Regions from separate parts of the Clostridium aquiflavi genome, predicted to be linked through region 1. Evidence: riboswitches for the same ligand, from Rfam matches in the RefSeq annotation. Region 1 holds a riboswitch; the other holds the start of a gene.

Evidence for each region. A riboswitch is a leader RNA that binds a small molecule or an ion and turns the genes downstream of it on or off. The one in region 1 is predicted to bind FMN.
Region 2: it holds a riboswitch for FMN, as region 1 does, so the genes downstream of both, ribD (bifunctional diaminohydroxyphosphoribosylaminopyrimidine deaminase/5-amino-6-(5-phosphoribosylamino)uracil reductase RibD) here and RGC78_RS01310 (ECF transporter S component) in region 1, are expected to answer to the same signal.

Annotation. Positions count from the first base shown of each region.
Region 1 is NZ_JAVJAN010000003.1:12,418-20,900, reverse strand. It holds gene RGC78_RS01330 (metal ABC transporter substrate-binding protein) at 1-378, opposite strand, end outside; gene tsaE (tRNA (adenosine(37)-N6)-threonylcarbamoyltransferase complex ATPase subunit type 1 TsaE) at 708-1,169, shown strand; gene tsaB (tRNA (adenosine(37)-N6)-threonylcarbamoyltransferase complex dimerization subunit type 1 TsaB) at 1,166-1,882, shown strand; gene rimI (ribosomal protein S18-alanine N-acetyltransferase) at 1,866-2,321, shown strand; gene RGC78_RS01310 (ECF transporter S component) at 2,358-2,945, opposite strand; FMN riboswitch at 3,221-3,338, opposite strand; gene RGC78_RS01305 (hypothetical protein) at 3,574-4,647, opposite strand; gene RGC78_RS01300 (early set domain-containing protein) at 4,672-5,358, opposite strand; gene RGC78_RS01295 (DMT family transporter) at 5,523-6,479, opposite strand; gene RGC78_RS01290 (Tex family protein) at 6,649-8,483, opposite strand, start outside.
Region 2 is NZ_JAVJAN010000011.1:64-8,546, forward strand. It holds gene RGC78_RS05200 (riboflavin synthase) at 77-727, opposite strand; gene ribD (bifunctional diaminohydroxyphosphoribosylaminopyrimidine deaminase/5-amino-6-(5-phosphoribosylamino)uracil reductase RibD) at 742-1,833, opposite strand; FMN riboswitch at 2,195-2,310, opposite strand; gene RGC78_RS05210 (DUF6398 domain-containing protein) at 2,397-3,587, opposite strand; gene RGC78_RS05215 (amidase domain-containing protein) at 3,890-4,873, shown strand; gene purB (adenylosuccinate lyase) at 5,002-6,432, opposite strand; gene RGC78_RS05225 (DUF378 domain-containing protein) at 6,603-6,827, shown strand; gene RGC78_RS05230 (HPr family phosphocarrier protein) at 6,981-7,241, opposite strand; gene RGC78_RS05235 (stage V sporulation protein S) at 7,368-7,628, opposite strand; gene rny (ribonuclease Y) at 7,776-8,483, opposite strand, start outside.

The DNA of each region.
Region 1 (8,483 bases):
CATACCTCTTGATAAATTAATTATTCCCATACTACCCTTTTTAAGTTCATCTATAAAACTATTTGCCCAAGGTTCAAAACTTGTTCCAGAATAAATAAAAAGATCCATATTAGATACATTTTCTATAATCTCTTTATTGTACTTAAATTCATTAATATCTCTTTCTTCTGTCATCATGTATTGAACATTGTGTTTATTATTAACAATTTTCTTTACCATTTTATATTGTGGTTTATTAACAGTCATTATATTTAAATATTTCTCTCTATCTTCTTTTTGATTATTTTCAGTATTAGCTAATAACGGATTCGCAAATACTCCCATACCTATAGAAAATGTAAGAGTTATTACAATCATAATAAAGGTAATCTTTTTCAAATCGATCTCCTCCGAAAATATATATAAATTATTTCCAAATAAAACTCTAGTAATATTATATCAACTAAATATGTTAAATGTATATATTTTTATTATAAAATTTATTTAAATTTAATTTATTATGTATATTTTTGTATACTTTTTTAACTTATATTAATTAATTTGCCCTATTATTCTAACTTTAAATATAATATTATTATAGATTAATTTTTATAAGTAAAATTATAAGCTTTGATTTTATAATTGAAATTAGATAAAATAAAAAGATGGCAATAATTTTTAATATAAAAGCAAATTAAGTTTAAATGCTAGTGAAAGGAGTTCTTTTTATGGAATTTAATGTTTATAGCATAAATGAAACTACTAACTTAGGTATAGAAATAGGAAAATTACTTAATTCAGGAGATATAATTTGTCTAACAGGAGATTTAGGTACTGGTAAAACTCATATAACTAAAGGCATTGCTCTTGGTTTAGATATAAAAGATGATATTACAAGCCCTACATTTACAATTGTAAATGAATATGATGACGGAAGATTAAAATTAAATCATTTTGATGTATATAGAGTAAATGATCCTGATGAAATATATGCAATTGGATTTGATGATTATATTTTTTCTGATAGTGTGTCTATCATAGAATGGGCAAATTATATTGAAGATATTCTTCCTGATGAGTTTCTTCATATAAATATAGAAAAAGATTTAGAAAAAGGTGATAATTATAGAAAGATAACATTAACACCTTACGGCAAAAAATATGAATATATAAAGGAGTTAAAAATATGATTATACTAAGTATAGATTCATCTTCAAAAGTTGCAACTGCTGCTTTACTTCAAGATGATAAATTACTAGGAGAAATAACTTTAAACAATAAAAAAGAGCACTCTACTATATTAATGACTTTAGTAGAAAATTTATTAGAAAACTGTAATTTAGATATTGATTCTATAGATGGCTTTGTAGTATCTAAAGGTCCTGGTTCTTTTACAGGTTTAAGAATTGGAATGGCTACAATTAAAGGATTAAGCTTTGGAGGAAATAAACCTTATGTAAGTATTTCTAGTCTTGATGCACTTGCATATAGTATTGCTCCATTTAACGGTATAATCTGTCCTGTAATGGATGCATTAAGAAACAATGTTTATACTGCCTTATATAAATCTTGTAACGGAAAGTTAGAACAAATAATGGATTACTCTGCTCTTGATATAAATGAGCTAGTTGATATGCTTAATGAAAAAGGAGAAAATGTTATGTTCATTGGTGATGGACTTAATAATACAAAGGAATACCTATTAGAAAATTGTAATAATTGTTTCTTTCCACCAAATCATCTTAATTTAGTTAGAGCTTCTTCATTGGGTGAATTAGGACTACTAAAACTAAAAAATGGTGAATATGATGATTCTAACTCTGCTCCATTTTATTTAAAAAAACCTCAAGCTGAGAGGGAATATGAAAAAAGGATGAAATTAAAAAGTGAAACTAACAACTAGTTTAATGACTGAAACTGATATTGATGATGTTTTAGAAATTAGCTTATTAAGTTTCCCTACATCTTGGAGTAAAGAATCATATATTCAAGAATTAGCAAATCCTCTTGCTAATTATATAGTTGCGAAATGTGATGATAAAGTTATAGGTTTTATAGGCGCTTGGATAATAATAGATGAAGCCCATATCACAAATATAGCTGTACATCCTAATTTTAGAAGAAAAAATGTTGCTTCTGCTTTATTAGGTGAATTAGTTAAATTAACTAAAAGTGCTAATTGTAATGCTTATACTTTAGAAGTAAGAGCTAGCAATATTCCTGCTCAAGAATTATACAAAAAATATGGATTTGTAGAGCAAGGAGTGAGGAAAAATTATTATCAAGATAATAAAGAAGATGCAATAATTATGTGGCGTATAGATGAAAAAAATAATTCGTAAGCTAATTTAGCCTACGAATTATTTTTATATATTTAATCATTCAGTTATAGTCTTTGAGTTTTTTTCTGGACTTCCAAAGTTAGGTTCTGCCTTAAATATAGATACAGACACCTTTTTATATAAAACATATGTTAATGTACATACCAATATAGCTTTTATTCCATTAAAAGGTACTAAACCCACAGTAACATATCTTAATAATTCTGCACTGCTCATTTGCATACCATATGCTGGTAAAAGCAAATATACATTTGAGATAATTCCTATAATTTCGATACAAACTCCACCTAAAATCATTCCTAAAATAGCTGATTCTTTAGATTTATTTCTTTTATAAAGAATTCCTGCTGGTAATATTAAAGATACTCCAACTAAAAAGTTAGCAAATTCTCCAACAAATCCACTTTGACTTCCTTTAATTAAAAGAATCAATATGTTTTTAATTAATTCTATAGTTACACCTGCCAATGGTCCAAATCCAAATGCTCCTAATAATGCTGGCACATCACTTAAATCAATTTTAAGCCATGGAAATACTGGATAAGGAATTTCAAGGTACATAAGTATAAGTGCTAATGCTGATAATAATGAAATTTTAATTGTTTTGTTTGTGTTTTTGTTCATTTTTACGCCTCCCAAAAGATTATCTCCCTGGTGTAGCTTATTAAGTCTTAAGATAACGTTTTACTACTCTTTGTAAGATTAAATTACAAATTAAGTTGTTCTTAAATTTAATATTTTTATTCTTTAGATTTTATGTTTTCTTAAAGCACATTTTTATATAAATTGTATGCTAAAAATTACATTTCATAACTCTCTAAAAAACAAAAAAACTGATGCATAAATACATCAGGGCATATACTAAATTATTAAGAATAAAACTATCTTAATTCCTAATAGGTTACCTTCTTTCATCCAGACTATACTGTTGGCTTCGGAGTTACACCGAATCTGCTATAAATTTAGCTCGCGGGCTTTACCGCCAGTAGGGATTTACACCCTGCCCTGAAGATATAAGTATTAAATTATTTTTTACTATACATTCATTATATATTCTTAAAATAATTTTTACAACACATTTTTAAACAGTATATATATTATTTACTTTTTTAAAATTTTTTATGATATGTATATACTTTAAATATATGTTGATATATGCACTAGGCAAATTAACATTGTTCCTAAATTCAATTACTAAATCAACTTTGCTTATGCATATATCAACACTTTACTTAAACAGATGTAATATTAATTATGCTAATTCTGGAGAAAACATACTGTTATTATTTTTTATTGTATCTACTGATTCTGTAACATCATTTTTACAGCTTTCATAATTTTCTTTAACAGTATTACTTACTTCTTCAATTCCATTGAAAACAGTATTTTTAACTTCAGTTGTAGTACTCTTTAAAGTATTAAATACATTAATACTTCCGTCTTTAATTTCACTTGCTACAAACTTTACATTTGATATAACATCTTTACTAGTAGAAATTATTGTATTAGGAATATCTTTTGCAATATCCAATGAGTCCTTTAATTTGTTAAGATTATTCACTACTTCACCATAACTCTTAGACATGTCTTCATACCCTTTAACTAGAGTATTTTTAATTCTACCAATAGGCTCTTTTATTGAATCGACTCCATTTTTTACAATGTTAAAAGTTGCTACTGTCTTTTTTATTATATTATCATTAGGATTACTTGTCGCCATTTTAACTCCTACTACAGTGCTTCCAATCTTACCTGATACTTCTAATACATCAGAAGATACAGATACTAATGTCTTACTTCCAACACTAATCATATCAGTAACAGCATTTTTTACATTTAAAGCAGCTTCTTTCAATTCCGATGCTGTAGTTGTTACTTGTTTTACCGTACTAGCTATTTGTGATGATGTTTTATTTATAGTATTTGTTACTGATTTAGAAACGTTCATTATAGTCTTATTGATTGCATTTGAAGCATCTATTACACTTTTAGAAACTGAATTCACAGTATTTTTAACGCTTTCACTTACAGATATAATTGTTTTATTTACATTATCAACTACTGATGTTACTGCCTTTTTTACCGCATTTGCAGTAGATGTTAATCCTTCAAAAAAGTTTCCAAGTGAACTTTTAGTTGTATTTTTTACTTTAGACACTTCATTTTCTGTAGAAGCATCTTTTAAAATTGATGCTTTGTATTCATCAATGTTCATATTATTTTCATTGCTAGATATAGTTTTTTTACTTTGAACTTTACTATTTTTTTGATTTATATTATTTATGTTTTCATTAAAATTTGTGTTAATATTGATAGCTTTTATCATATTTAATCACTTCACTTTCAGTATTTAGTAATTCATTTTTCCTTGAGCCGTATAAGAAGTGTTTTCTAACAATTTGATTTGATCTTCTAAAACAAATTCTCCATCAATAAATAATTTAATTGTCCAAATTCCACAGTTATTTTTATGACTATCATTTAATTCCATCCAAAACCACATTAATATTGGATCTTTTTCATTATCTTTTGTAGCAAATAAATTATTTTCTACTACTTGAAACAATTCTCCCTTCGGGGTAAACCATGCTGTTGTAATGCTATGCAATCCTGTTACATTAGTGAAACCCAATCTTGTAACAACTTTTTTATCTAATAATACATTAAAATTCTTTTTATTTGCTGATTTTTGTTCTTCATTGATATTGCAAGTCACATTATACGAATCAACATGAACAGTATATTGATTATTGTTATACATTCTTTGATTTTTATCATTTATTATAACTACAGACCAAAGCTCCTCATTATCATCTGGTAAATATATATTTGCTGATGAATCATTAAGTTTTAATTCATTATTTATAAGAAATTTGTAATAATGCTCTCCTTCTAAAAGATCACATTTTAAAACCCATTTGCTTCCTTCTCTTACCATATTCCCTTTTGTATGATCAAAATTATTAAAGCTTCCTATAACAGCCACACTATTAACTTCTAAATTCCCTTTTCCTTCGTACTCAAAAATTATCTCCATAACTACCTCCTTTACTAATATTTTCGTTATTATTTTGTGAATATTTACTATTTTCATTTATAAAACAAGAAAATTATGGAATTTAAAAATATATTAAGTAATTTTTAATATTCCATAACTTCTCATATCTTAAAATTAGTATACTGATTAACTAATAGTAATTTTTATTTTTTATCTGAATTTATCTTTGTTAATTTAATGGCTTTTTCATTATAAACTAAAAAAATTCCTGAACAAACTAGTATTAAAGATATTAAAATTTTAATATCAAATATATTTTCTTTAAGAAATATAGCTGATAGTAATGTTCCAAATATAGGTACTAAGAAATTAAAAACTGATATTACTCCAACCTTATTAAATTTTAATAATTGAGTCCAAACAGCAAAAGCTATTGATGATAATAATGCCATATATATTAAAAGCAATGTTGAATTTAATGTAAATCCTTTTAAAGATCCACCAAATAAGAACCCTAATATGCTTAATAGAATTCCACCTATAAGTAATTGATATCCAGTAACTATTGATGCATCTTTATTTTGAGTAATTTTTTTACCATATATTGCTGATGCAGCAAAGATTATTGCTGCTATCATAAGAGAACCTTCTCCTCTCATAGAAAATGCTTGTCCTGTAATTGCTTTACCATTTAAATTAACAATAATTACACCAACAAATCCTATAATACATCCTATAACTTTATTAAAATTTAATTTATCGTTTTTGTATATTATATGAGCTAATATTATACTTGCAAATGTCCCTGTTCCATTTATTATAGATCCTCTTACTCCTGTTGTATAAGATAATCCAATATAAAAAAATATGTATTGAAGAGCTGTTTGAGTAGAACCTAATAAAGTCATTTCTCCAAATTCTCTTAATGAATAATTAAATATATTTTTTTTATTAATTACTTCTAGCAATAATACCAGAATACCTGCAATAGCAAATCTATACCCTGCAAATATTAATTTTGAACATATATCATTTGATCCTATATTAAATAACTGGTAACCAACCTTTATGGCTGGATATGCACTTCCCCATAAAATGCAGCATATAATTGCTAATATAACTATATTTTTTCTATTAGTATAAATTTTTTTCTTATCCATGCGTAACTCCCCCAATTTAAGTTATATTGTGAACAAATAATTAATTATAAAAGACTGTTTCGTAAATAATATTTCTCTAAAATTATTTTGAAACAGTCTTTTTATTAGCTTATCTATTATAAACTTTTTATAATATTAATACTATTTTAAAATAGTTTAATTCTTTATTTTAAGCATTCAATTTTTCTTCTACATCTTTCATGCTTAAAGAAATTCTCTTTCTTTTTGGATCCACTTCTAAAATACTAACCTTTACTATGTCTCCAACCTTTACTATATCTAATGGATGTTTTACAAACCTATTTGCCATTTGACTTTTATGAACCAAACCATCTTGATGAACTCCTATATCAACAAAAGCTCCAAAATCAGATACGTTCCTTACTGTTCCATTTAAAACCATTCCTGGCTTTAAATCTTTAAGTTCTATTATTCCAGTTTTTAATATAGGCGTTGGCATTTCATCTCTAGGGTCTCTACCAGGCTTCTTTAATTCCTTTATTATATCTTTTAATGTAAGTTCTCCAATATCTAAGTCATTACTTAATTTACTTATTCCATTTAGTTCTGCTCTCTTATCTATATCATCTAAATTATTATTTTTTAAATCATCTTTATTATATCCTAATATTTCAATTAACTTCTTTGCAACATTATATGACTCTGGATGCACAGACGTATTATCAAGGTATTCTTTACTTTCAGAAACTCTTAAAAATCCTGCACATTGCTCATATGCCTTCTGACCTAACCTCTTTACTTTTAGTAATTCTTTTCTTGATTTAAATTGTCCTAGTTCTTCTCTATAGGCTACAATGTTTTGTGCAATAGTAGAATTTATTCCTGATATATATGTTAATAAAGATGGTGTTGCTATATTTAAATCCACGCCAACAGTATTAACAGAATCTTCAACCACACCAGCTAATGATTGTTCTAATTTTTTAGGAGTAACATCATGTTGATATTGACCTACACCTATAGCCTTTGGATCAATCTTTACTAGTTCTGCAAGTGGATCTTGAAGTCTTCTACCTATTGATATAGCTCCTCTTACAGTAACATCTAAATTAGGATATTCCTTAGTTGCAAGCTCTGATGCTGAATAAACTGATGCCCCTGCCTCAGATACAATTACATATGATACTTCTTTTCCTTTTTCTTCTTTTATCTCTTTTATCATTTCAGCTATGACTTCTTCTGATTCTCTTGAAGCTGTACCATTTCCAAGAGATATAACATCTACATCATGCTTGTAAATTAATTCTTTTAATGTTTTTTTAGTTCCAGCAATATCTCTCTTAGGTAGCGTAGGATATACCGCTGTATTCTCTAAGAACTTACCTGTTTCATCTAATATTGCAATCTTACATCCTGTTCTAAATCCCGGATCAAACCCCATTACAACTTTACCCTTTATAGGTGCTTGTAATAATAATGCTTTTAAATTTTCTTTAAATATATTTATAGCACCTTCTTCACCAATATTAGTTAATTCATTTCTTATTTCTCTTTCTATTGATGGGTATATTAATCTTTTTAAAGAATCATTTATAGAAAGTTTTAATTTTTCATCTAAAACTTCATTTCCAGTTAAAATATTATTTTCTAAATATCTTATTATTTTATCTTCATTAACTGTAATTTTTACACTTAATACTTTTTCTTTTTCTCCTCTATTAATAGCTAATATTCTATGTGGAGGTATCTTTTTAACTTCTTCCTTATAATCATAATACATTTCATAAGGAGTAGTATCTTTTGAATCACCTTTTGATTCTATAAAACCTTCTTTTATAATTAATTCTCTTATATGTTTTCTAAATTTAGCCTCATCAGATATATTTTCTGCAATTATATCTAATGCTCCTTGAACAGCTTCTTCTGCCTTTAATACACCTTTTTCGTCATTAATGTATTTAGATGCTTCTTCATTTAAATTTCCTTTAAAAACTCCGTCTTGTATTAATTCTGCAAATGGTTTTAATCCTTTTGCTACAGCTA
Region 2 (8,483 bases), on a different contig from region 1:
TAGTATTCCTAAGTTCAATTGCTCTGTCCAGTTTGCTTATGCATATATCAATACCCCCTTAAAACGCATTTTATTATTAAAAACCATTTTCTCTTAAAAACTCCATGGTTACATTGCTTTCATTTTTTATTTCTTCATCCTTGTTATTTACTAATTTTTCAATATATTTTCCAACCACATCACATTCTAAATTTACAACTGACTGAACTTTTTTCTCATATAAAATTGTATTTTCTAAAGTATGCGGTATAACAGATACTTTAAACTTTTCATCATCAACATATGCAACTGTTAGACTTATGCCATCAATGGCTATTGAACCTTTGTATATAATATATTTCAAAATCTCTTTTGATGCAGATATAGTAACCCATGTACCATCGACCTTTTTTTCTATATCGGTTATTTTACCTACTCCATCTATATGACCACTTACTATATGTCCACCAAATCTATCTTCTAATTTCATTGCTCTTTCAAGATTAATTTTATTTCCTGATTTCAAACTTCCCAGTGAACTTTTTTCTAAGGTTTCTCCCATTACATTAGCTTTAAATGAAGATTTAGTCATTTCCAAAACTGTTAAACATACACCATTTGATGCAATACTATCTCCTATTTTAGTATTTTCCAGTACCTTATTGGCTCTTATTTCTATTACTCCAAAGCCTCCCCCTAATGTAAGTTTCTCTAAACTACCTACTTCTTCAACAATTCCAGTAAACAATTAATCACATCCTTTTACTTCAATTTATTTATATATCCTTCTATAACTATCTCCTCTGATAATTTTTCATAAGTTAAATCTCTAAGTTTTACAGCATCACTTAATTTAGAAAATCCCTGTCCACCTATACTACTTTTACTTGTTTCACCACCTAATATTTTAGGTGCTATATAAAATCTTACCTTATCAACTATATTTTCTTCTAATGCAGAAAAGTTTAATGTTCCTCCACCTTCAATTAATATAGAATCTATTTTTAAATTACCTAAATATATCATCAATTCTTTTAAATCAACTTTTTTATTTTTATCAATTATTTCTATTACTCTTGCACCTTTATTAACTAATTTTTGTTTTTTTAATTTGTCAGCATATTTAGTTGTTGCTACTATGGTTAATCTATCAGAGTTATTTACTATCTTTGAATCTAATGGAATTCTTAAGGTGCTATCAACAATAATTCTTATTGGATTTCTCCCATTTTCTATTCTGCATGTAAGTTCTGGATTATCCTTAATAACAGTATTTACCCCTACCATAATAGCTGACAATTTATTTCTTAATAAATGCCCATCTCTCCTTGCTTCTTTTGATGTAATCCACTTTGACTCTCCTATAGCTGTAGCTATTTTCCCATCTAATGATATTGCACTTTTTAAAATAACAAATGGTAAATTTGATGTTATATATTTAATAAATGATTCATTTAATTTTTTACATTTCTCTTCTTCTATACCAACTATAACTTCTATATCATTCTCTTTTAGTTTTTTTACACTTTTTCCTGATACCATTGGATTTGGATCCAACATTCCTATTACTACTTTTTTTATTTTTTTCTCTATTATTAAATTTACACATGGAGGAGTTTTTCCATAATGTGCACATGGCTCTAATGTTATGTATATCGTACTTCCTTCTAATAACTTAGTAGCGTTGTTAATGGCATTTACTTCTGCATGTGGTCCTCCATACTGCTCATGATATCCTATTCCAATTATCTCATCGTCCTTTACAATTACTGCACCCACTAAAGGGTTTGGATTAACCTTTCCTATTCCTTTTTTAGCCAATTCTAATGCTAACCCCATATACTTCTCATTCACTAAATTCACCTTCTTCTTAATATAAAAATCATAGCAACCACTTATAGGCATGAGTTATTTATTTTCATTTGCCTAAATTAATTATGATTTGAATTTTTATGAAATTTTCCTTTTTTACAATGTTCTAAAGAAAAAAATCCCTGAAGTGTAATACTTCAGGGATTAATAATAATCTTATTTATAATGAATTATGATTTTAACGTATCAAAATAAAGATATATGATTTTAATATTATTTAGATATAATTAAAAATCATATTTTATCTTATAAATTAAAAAACCCTGAACTAAAATATAAGTTCAGGGTAAAAATCAATTTAAATAATACGAATTAAAACCTAATAATCATTAGATCAAATAAGTAATTTCTTCTTCCATCCAGACTTTACTGTCGGCTTCGGAATTTAACCGAATCTGCTATTTCTAGCTCGCGGGCTTTACCGCCGGTAGGGAATTTCACCCTGCCCTGAAGATTAATATTTAATTTATATTTTTATATTATCATATTCTTCTAATTATGTAAAGGTCAACACGTAATCTTTTTTCATATTTTACAATAATCTATTAATTTGATTTTTGAATTTTAAAATTTACATTCATTTCCTTTATCCAGTTAATAGTTTCTTTAGATTCATTCCATGCTTCTAAACTATATTTTATATAATGCATAGCTTCTGCATCACTTCCGAATCTAGATATTCTAGGTAATACTTTAGGAATTTTCTTTTGTTTCAATATATATGGTATTACAAATGAATTTTTCTTGTATGCTTTTCTTATAGCATCTTCTGCTTCTTTTATTTTTCCTGTTTTATAACGTAATAAAGCCTTATTATATGATACTGCTGCTAAATAATCATTATCATATTTTTTAAATAACTTTTCTGCATCATCATATCTTTTTTCAATTAATAACCAACTAGACAATATTCCTCTTACCATTAAGTTGTCTTTTTCATTAAATTCTAATATTTCAAATGCATTATCTATAGCATCATTTTTTTTACCCATTTTCCATAATTGAATAGCCAAAGTATATTTAGCTCCAAAAAATGGTTGAGCTTCTTTTTTATTAAAACATTCTTTAGATGCAGTTTTTAAACTGTCAATGCCCAATATGTATTTACCTGAATCAACTGATTTTTCTAATAACTCTTTCTTATCATTATCAGTTAAACTTACATCTTTAGATAAAATTATATATGCATCTGAGCAATACTCACAAACACTTAAAGCCTCTTTTGCAAGTTTTACCTTCTTATTAAAATTCTTTTCAGACCATGCTTTTCTCATTATTTTTTGAGCTTTTATAAATTCTTCAGTAATTCTAATATTTTCTTCTTTCTCAGCTTCTACTTCTTTTTTATCATTTAAAGAATCGCTCTTATCATTAGAATTTACTATCCATATTTCATCATCTTTTGATATATTTAATAAGTTTCTTATTTCTTTTGATTTCATAGAGCCCGTACTATTACTTACTCCAAATTCTTTATATAAATCAAGAGCTTTAATATATGGCTCCTCTTTAACATCAAATAAATTATTTACTGTTCCAATTGCATGAACAACTCCTGCTGCCCATGAAGAGCTTTTCCCTTTTTTCAATGAATCTTCATGGCTCATTCCTAAGTCATGTAACGCTTTTATACAAACTTTTTCATATTGTTCATTAAGATATTGATTTGAAAAGACTTTTATCTTTCCAAGAATTTCTTCATATTTTTCAACTATTGAGTTAGGTAAATTTTGCATTATTTCTATAACTCCTTTTTTTAAATCTCTCATAAGGTTTCATTATTCACTAATATAATTAAAATATCTTATAATTAAAATATTATTCTTTATTTTTTAATACCTTTATATTATATATTTTAATTATATTATCAGCAAGTGTTATACGTAATAGAACCACTTAATTATATCACATTATATGAGAATATATATTTTAATACTTTTTAGCAATATATATAAACTTTGTTCATATATATCTGTAAACGTATTTTTATAAATTAATTATAATTTATAAAAAACTACTTTCTTTAGGCGGTGATATATTGTTATCAATAGATTTATATTATTTTCATAAAATTTTATCTACTACATATGATAAATTCAATTTAATTCAAAAAGAAAAATGTAATGTAAACGACAATATTTTTGAAGATTTATATTTAAAAAAATGCTTTAATTCTTTATGGCTAAAAAAATTGAACTTACAAATAAACAATATAAAAACTAAATATAAATTTAACATACTTGAAAAAAATCACAATTTACTCAAAATAAAATTTAACTACCTACAATCCTTCACTTTAAATAATTCACCCAAAGGTATAATATCATATTCATTAGATGAATATATACTTATATCAAATAAAAGTAATCACAAATTAAAAATAATGTTTTTAGTTAATAAAGAGGAAGATCCTAATTTATATGAAGATATACTAAAAAAAGATTTACTACAAATAATGAATATTATTTCATCTAATAAAATAGGTATTTGGAGTTCTAAAATAAAGGTTTTAGATCGTCTATATAAAAAATATCTTGAAAGTAATAATTGTTACAGAACACCTTATACTTCTGATAGAAGTTTTTCTTATGATCCATTAAAAGCTTGTGAATACGCCGAAAAATTTGCTTTGACTCCTAATAAAGATTATACATCCTTTGATGGTATAGGTGGAGATTGTACAAATTTTATTTCTCAATCAATTCATTTTGGTGGGTTAAAGACTTCAAATTCATGGAAACCCTATAGTAATGCTTGGGTTAGAGTTGAAGAGCTACATTCATATATTATAAAAAATAAACTTGGATTTGAAATTAATAAAAATTCTCCTTTAAAGAAGGGTACTATAATACAATTTTATACACCTAAAATAGGTCGATTCTTCCACTCAGGTTTAATAACTCATATTCTTCCAGATGGAGATTACTTATACTGCTGTCATAGCTATAACAAATTAAACTATCCTTTAAGTTTAACCTACCCTATATTATATCCTAGAATAAGAAACTTAGAAATATATTAAAATTTGTTCTTAATTTTGCACTTTGTTTTAAGTATAACTTTATGTATGTACTAGGTTAAATAGACTTCTCAATAATATAGGATACCTTAGAATGATTCAAACTAAGATATCCTATATATTTAAATTATTTAAACTGTTATTTCACTCTTAATTTTTAAAGCTTTTTCATTACTTTCTATAATAGGATTTACATATTCATCAATAAATTCTACTACTTGACTTGGTGCTCTACCAACAAATTTTTTAGCATCTATTATTGATAATATTTCATCCTTAGTAAGTCCAAAAGAATTATCATTTATTATTCTTTCTATTAAATCATTATCTAATCCTTCACCTTTAACTCTTTGAGCTGCTGCCATAGAATGAACTCGTATTTTTTCATGTAATTCTTGTCTATCTTTTCCTCTTTTTACTGCTTCCATCATTATATTTTCAGTAGCCATAAATGGCAGTTCACTAGCTACATGTGATGCTATGACTTTATCATATACTACCATGTTTTCAGCTATGTTCATATAAAGATTTAATACTCCATCTAAAGCCAAGAATCCTTCTGCAACTGATAATCTCTTATTAGCTGAATCATCTAACGTTCTTTCAAACCATTGAGTTCCTGCTGTTATTGCTGGATTTAAAGCATCTACTATTACGTATCTAGCTAGTGCACTAATTCTTTCACTTCTCATAGGATTTCTCTTATAAGCCATTGCTGATGATCCTATTTGATTTTTTTCAAAAGGTTCTTCCATCTCTTTCATACTTTGAAGTAATCTTAAGTCATTACTAAATTTATAAGCACTTTGTGCAATTTCTGATAATGTATTTAAAACTATTGAATCAAGTTTTCTTGGATAAGTTTGACCTGTAACGCCAAAACTCTTATCAAATCCCATTTTTTCTGCTATCATTTTATCTAATTTTTTAACTTTTTCTTCATCACCATCAAATAATTCCATAAAACTAGCTTGAGTTCCAGTTGTTCCTTTTACTCCTCTTAGTTTTAAACTATGTATTACAAAATCTATATTTTCAATGTCCATAACTAAATCTTGCATCCATAAAGTCGCTCTTTTTCCTACTGTAGTTAATTGAGCTGGTTGATAATGTGTAAATCCTAATGTAGGTAAATCTTTATATTCAATGGCAAAATTCTTTAAGTGATTTAATACTGTTACTATCTTATCTTTTATTAATAAAAGTGCATCTCTCATTATTATTACATCTGTGTTATCGCCTACGTAACAAGAAGTAGCTCCAAGATGAATTATACCCTTAGCAGCTGGACATTGTAACCCATATGCGTACACATGACTCATTACATCGTGTCTTACTTCTTTTTCTTTTTTTATAGCTTCTTCATAATTTATATTATTAATATTTGATTTTAATTCATTTACTTGTTCCTCTGTTATATTTAAGCCTAGTTCTCTTTCACCTTCAGCAAGAGCTACCCATAGCTTTCTCCAAGTTGTAAATTTCATATCATCTGAAAAAATAAAACTCATTTCTTTAGATGCATATCTTGAATTTAATGGTGTGCTATATAAATTTCTCATACAAAAACCTCCACACGAATATATTTTATTTTTTTTATTTCAACATTCGTATTATAACATATTTTTTATATTTTCATAGTATTTTATTGAAAAATTTACTTAATGTTATTATTTTTTATTTTAAATCATATATATAAACATAATGTATTCTAAAGTTAGGAGTGAATAAAATGTATAAATTAAATATATTCGATAAAATTTCTTTTATTTTAGTTATTCTAGGTGCCTTTAATTGGGGATTAATAGGTTTACTAAATATTAATTTAGTAACTATATTTTCTTTTGGAATACCTATAATTCAAAGAATAATATATATAATAATTTTTTTATCATCATTAAATTTACTGTCATTGCTATTTAAATGCAATAATAATTTAAATAAAAAAATTAATTAAAATACCTATTATAATATTTTCCCAATAAGTAAATAATATTATTCTTCTATTTGCTTATGGGGAAAATTATATTTTAATTAGAATATTATACATAACAAAAGAGATGTCTCCTAAATTTATATACTTTTTAGGGACATCTCTTTTTAATAAATATTAATCGTCTAAAGATTGAACTAAACTTACTAATTCTTCAACTGCTAGAGCTTCATCATCTCCAGATGCTGAAATTTTTATTGCAGCATCTTTAGTTACAGCTAAAGATAAAACTCCTATTAAGCTCTTAACGTTTGCTTTCTTACCATTGTATTCTATGCTAACGTCTGACTTAAATCCTGAAGCTTTCTTAACTAATAATGTTGCTGGTCTAGCATGAAGACCTGATGAACTTTTTACTATAACTTCTTTTGATACCATTATATCCACCTCTTTACAAAAAATTAATTAATAAATATAGCATCCAACCATTTTAGTATATACTGTTTTGTAATTAATTTCAACTTAAAAATAATTAAGATGCCCATTACCAAGCTCTTCTTTATCTTATCTAGGTTGTACTATAAGTTTTATTGCTGTTCTCTCTTCTCCATCTATTTGTATATCCGTAAAAGCTGGTACACAAATAATATCCTTTCCACTTGGTGCCACAAATCCTCTAGCTATTGCTATAGCTTTAACTGCTTGATTTATTGCTCCAGCTCCCACTGCTTGTATTTCCGCTATGTTCTTTTCTTTTATTATTGCCGCTAATGCGCCTGCTACCGAATTAGGATTTGATTTACTTGATACCTTTAATACTTCCATTTTTATTATTCCTCCTAGAATCATTATACAAAATCGTTTACATTAATATATATTCTATACAATCTATTAAATTCCTTTTATTTAGTATAATATTTTATAAAGAAAAAAGATAAAATGTATAATAATTATACATTTTATCTTTTAATTTTATTTAGCAAAGTCTACTGTTCTAGTTTCTCTTATTACATTAATCTTAATTTGTCCTGGATATTCAAGTTGTTCTTCTACGCTCTTCACTAAATTTCTAGCTAATTCAGCAGTACCAGCATCGTCAACTTTATCTGGTTTAACAATAATTCTTATTTCTCTTCCAGCTTGAATGGCATATGACTTTTCTACACCCTCATAAGAATTTGCGATTTCTTCTAATTTTTCCAATCTCTTAATATATGCTTCTAATGTTTCTCTTCTTGCCCCCGGTCTAGCTGCTGATATAGCATCTGCCGCTTGAACCAATACTGCTTCTAAAGATTGCATTTCCACATCTCCATGATGGGCTGCTACAGCATTTATCACCAATGGTTGCTCATGATATTTCTTAGCAAGGTCTCCTCCAATTAGTGCATGAGGACCTTCTTGCTCCTGATCTACAGCTTTACCGATATCATGTAGTAATCCTGCTCTTTTAGCTAGAGTAACATCTAAACCTAATTCTGAAGCCATTAAACCAGCTAAATATGAAACTTCTATGGAATGTTTTAATACATTTTGACCATAACTAGTTCTATACTTTAATCTGCCAAGTAGTCTTATAAGTTCTGGATGTAATCCATTTATTCCAGTTTCTAGGGTCGCTTGTTCCCCTTCTTCTTTTATATCATTTTCTACATCTTTAACTGCTCTTTCGACCATCTC